Regions from separate parts of the Sphingomonas sp. BK036 genome, predicted to be linked through region 2. Evidence: predicted binding sites of a transcription regulator. Region 2 holds the regulator's gene; the other holds the start of a gene.
The links. Region 2 encodes LexA, which represses DNA repair genes until DNA is damaged. Its sites were predicted from a motif close to GTTCCNCNCTTGTTCT; they were not measured.

Region 1: radA (DNA repair protein RadA) is a predicted target of LexA. The motif match lies at 954-969, and genes of this name have one in related genera.

Annotation. Positions count from the first base shown of each region.
Region 1 is NZ_SGXR01000004.1:20,615-22,818, reverse strand. Features, by position in the region: gene radA (DNA repair protein RadA) at 1-933, opposite strand, end outside; gene EV283_RS07195 (glycosyltransferase family 1 protein) at 1,054-2,204, shown strand, end outside.
Region 2 is NZ_SGXR01000004.1:628,827-631,030, forward strand. Features, by position in the region: gene EV283_RS10040 (ComEC/Rec2 family competence protein) at 1-679, shown strand, start outside; gene lexA (transcriptional repressor LexA) at 670-1,353, opposite strand; gene EV283_RS10050 (molybdopterin molybdotransferase MoeA) at 1,422-2,204, opposite strand, start outside.

The DNA of each region.
Region 1 (2,204 bases), 610 kb from region 2:
CTGGATCTCGACGAGCACCGGGCGCGTCCCCTCCAGCGCCGGAAACACCGTCGCGCCGGTCATCGCGTCGTCGCGGTGCGTGAGGAACAGCGACGACGGGTTGCCGACCTCGGCCAGCCCCTCGGTCTGCATCGAGAAGACGCCGATCTCGTCGGTACCGCCGAAGCGGTTCTTGATCGCGCGCAGGATGCGGTACTGGTGGCTCCGCTCGCCTTCGAACGACAGCACCGTGTCGACCATATGCTCGAGCACGCGCGGACCGGCGATCGAGCCGTCCTTGGTGACGTGCCCGACCAGCACCACCGCAGTGCCGCGTTCCTTGGCGAAGCGGATCAGCTCCTGCGCCGACGCGCGGACCTGGCTGACCGTGCCGGGGGCGCCCTCGATCAGGTCCGAATGCATCGTCTGGATCGAATCGATCACCAGCATCGCCGGCGGTCGCGTCTGCAACGTCGTCAGGATGTCGCGCGTCGAGGTCGCCGCCGCGAGCTGCACCGGCGCATTGCCGAGCCCCAGCCGCCGCGCGCGCAGCCGCACCTGGTCCGCGGCCTCCTCACCCGAGACATAGGCGACCGACTGGCCCGCAAGCGCCATCTTCGCCGCCGCCTGCAGCAGCAGGGTCGACTTGCCGATGCCGGGATCGCCCCCGATCAGCGTTGCCGATCCCTCGACGAAGCCGCCGCCCAGCGCGCGGTCGAGCTCGGCGATGCCGGTCGCCATCCGATCGGGCAGCTTGATCTCGGCATCGAGCCCGACGAGCTGAATCGCGCGGCCGCCGGTCTGCAGATTGTGCTTCGAATGGAACGGCGTCGCGGCGGTGTTCGCCTCCTCGACCAGCGTGTTCCATTCGTTACAATCGGCGCACTGCCCCGCCCACCGGTGCGATACCGATCCACAGGACTGACATACATAACGTTTCTGGGGTTTCGCCATGGCGGCGGCTTAGCCCAGCAGGAACGATAAGGGAACATCGTTCGCCCGGATCGGCCCCGCACAGCGCGCGCGGCCGGATTGTCTGGCGCTTGCCCACGTGCGGCGCTATCCGCCCGGAGGATGCAGCCGACCGATCTCCGTGTGGCCCTGTTCAGCGGCAATTATAACTATGTCCGCGACGGCGCGAACCAGTCGCTGAACCTGCTTGTCGGGCACCTGTTGTCGCGCGGCGTGCAGGTCCGCGTCTATTCGCCGACCGTCGCCAAGCCCGCCTTCCCCGCGATCGGCGATCTGGTCGACGTGCCCGCAATCCCGTTGGTCGGCGGTCGCGGCGAATATCGCGTCGCGCTGGGCATCACGCCGCGCGTGCGCCGCGACATCGATGCGTTTGCGCCCAACATCGTCCATGTCTCCGCGCCCGAGTTTCTCGGCCATGCCGCGGTCGCTTATGCTCGCACCCGCGCGATCGCGACGGTCGCGTCGTTCCACACGCGGTTCGAGACCTATTTCCGCTATTACCGGATGGGTTTCCTCGAGCCGCTCGCGAAAAAGCGGCTGACCCGCTTCTACAACCGCGTCGACGAGGTCGTCGTCCCCTCGCCCAGCATGGCCGACCTGTTGCGCGGCTGGGGGGTGACGTCGTCGATCGGCATCTGGTCGCGCGGGATCGATCACGACCGGTTCAACCCGGCGCGGCGCGATCTGGCCTGGCGGCGCTCGCTCGGCATCGGCGATGACGAGATGGTCGTCGGGTTCCTCGGCCGGCTGGTGAAGGAAAAGGGCCTCGACGTCTTTGCCGACGTGCTGACCGAGCTGCGCCGCCGCGGCGTCCGCCACCGCGTCGTGGTGGTCGGTGAAGGCCCGGCGCGCGACTGGTTTGCGGAGCGCGTGCCCGAAGCGGTGTTCACCGGCTTCCAGTCGGGCGAGGCGCTCGGCCGGGCGGTCGCGTCGATGGACGTGTTCTTCAACCCCAGCGTCACCGAGACGTTCGGCAACGTCACGCTCGAAGCGATGGCGGCGAGCGTCCCCGTCGTCGCCGCGCGCGCGACCGGCGCGGTCGACCTGATCGACGACGGCCGGACCGGCTTCCTGGTGCCACCGACCGACATCGCCGGCTATGCCGACGCGATCGGCCGGATCGTCGCCGAGCCGGGCCTCCGCCACGCGATGGGCAGCGCCGGCCATGCCAAGGCGGCGGGCTATCGCTGGGACGTGATCAACCAGACCGTGCTCGACACCTACCTTGCGGTGATGGCGCGCCGCGAGCGCGG
Region 2 (2,204 bases):
TGCGCCGGGGTCGGTGCGGGCCTTGCCGGCGATGCCAGTTGCGACGTTTGCGTTGATGGTCGTTGGTGGGATCTGGATTGCGCTGTGGCGGACGCGGTGGCGGCGGCTAGGCGGCGTGCCGTTGGCGGTGGGGGCGATCTGGGCGCTGACGACACCGCCGCCGGACATTCTGGTGACGGGAGACGGGCGGCATGTCGCGGTGCGGACGGCGGCGGGACTGGCGATGCTGCGGGACCGGGCGGGGGACTATACGCGCGCCACGCTGGCGGAAAATGGCGGGGTCGACGGCGAACCGTTGTTCCTGGCCGACCAGCCCGACGCGCGGTGCAGCCGGGATCTTTGCGTGACCGATATCGCCGGGGGCGGGCGGACGTGGCGGGTTCTTGCGACGCGGAGTGCGTATATGGTGCCGATCGACCAGCTGCTCGCCGCGTGCCGGATCGCCGATATCGTCGTCAGCGAGCGGAACCTGCCGAGGCGCTGCACGCCGCGATGGTTGCGGCTCGACCGAAATATCCTGCGGCGGACCGGGGGGGTGGCGGTGACGTTGGGATCTGGCCGGGTGGAGACCATCCTGTCGCCGGGTGACCGTCATCCGTGGCGCGATCCGCCGACGCTAGGCGCCGGACCTGGGCAGGCCCGGCGCTTCACCCCGGTGGCGCGTCGGTTTCAGTCGTAGCGGCGGAGGATGCCCGACAGCTTGCCCTGGACGCGGACTTGCGCCGGCGCATAGCGCTGGGGGTCGTAGGCGCGGTTGGCCGGGTCGAGGCGGACCATGGCGCCTTCGCGGCGGAAGAACTTGAGCGTGGCTTCGCTGTCCTCGATCAACGCCACGACGATCTCGCCATCGCGGGCGATATCGGTGCGGCGGATGAGCGCATAGTCGCCGTCGAGGATACCTGCCTCGACCATCGAATCGCCCGACACCTCGAGCGCGTAATGCTCGCCGGTGCCCAGCAACGCGGCGGGGACGGCGAGCATCGTGCTGCCTTCGAACGCCTCGATCGGGACACCGGCGGCGATGCGACCGTGAAGCGGGATCTCGATGACGTCGTTGGCGGGCTGTGGCGTGGCGGCAGCAGGCGCCGCCTTCACGTTCGACGACTTCGCCGCGACCTTCTTCTCGGGCTTTTCCGGACGTTCCGGCATCCGCAGCACTTCGAGCGCGCGCGCGCGGTTCGGCAGGCGGCGGATGAAGTTGCGCTCCTCGAGCGCGCTGATCAGACGGTGGACGCCCGACTTGGATTTCAGGTCGAGCGCGTCCTTCATTTCCTCGAACGACGGTGACACACCGGTATCGTTGAGGCGATCGTTGATGAAGCAGACGAGTTCGTGCTGCTTGCGCGTGAGCATGGCGGTTCTCCGTCCGGAACAGACGAGGAACTTCTATGGAACATAAATGGTGACGTCAAGCGCCGCCATTACGCAATGACGAGGATTTCCGCCGATTCGCCTGTGTTTGCCACCGGTGCGCTGCCGGGACGTACTATCAGGCAGGTCGAGCGGGCAAGCGTCAGGAGCATCGAGCTGTCCTGCATCGTCGAGGCATAGGCCTTGCCGTCACGCAGTTCGGCGCGGAGATAATCGGTCCGCGCGTTGTTCGCGGGCAGGTCTTCGCCGAGCAGCGCATGCGTCGCCTGCGGTAGCGGATCGCTTGCGCCCGCCATGTGCGCGACGACGGGTTTGACGAACAGGATCGCGGTGACGAATGCGGAGACCGGATTGCCGGGAAGCCCGAGCACCATCATGTCGCAGATCCTGCCGGCCATCATCGGCTTGCCGGGGCGCAGCGCGATCCGCCAGAAATCAATCGTTCCGCCCGCCGCCTCGATCGCCGGGCGGACGAGGTCGTGGTCGCCGACCGAAGCGCCACCGGTGGTGACGAGCAGGTCGGCCTCGACGCTTGCGAAAGCGTCGCGCAGGACGTCGAGATTGTCGGGGAGGATGCCGAGGTCGATGACGTCGACCGGCATGTCGGCGAGCATCGCGGCGAGCATGATGCCGTTCGATTCGGGGAGCGCGACGCCATCGGTGGTCGAGCCCGGCGGGACGAGTTCGTCACCGGTGGCGGCAACCGCGACGCGGACTCGGCGGTTGACGGTGAGGCTGCCATGGCCGCCGGTCGCGGCGACGGCGATGCGCGCGGGGCTGAGACGCTGGCCGGCCGCGATCAGACGCGTCCCGGTCGAGAAGTCGAGCCCCTT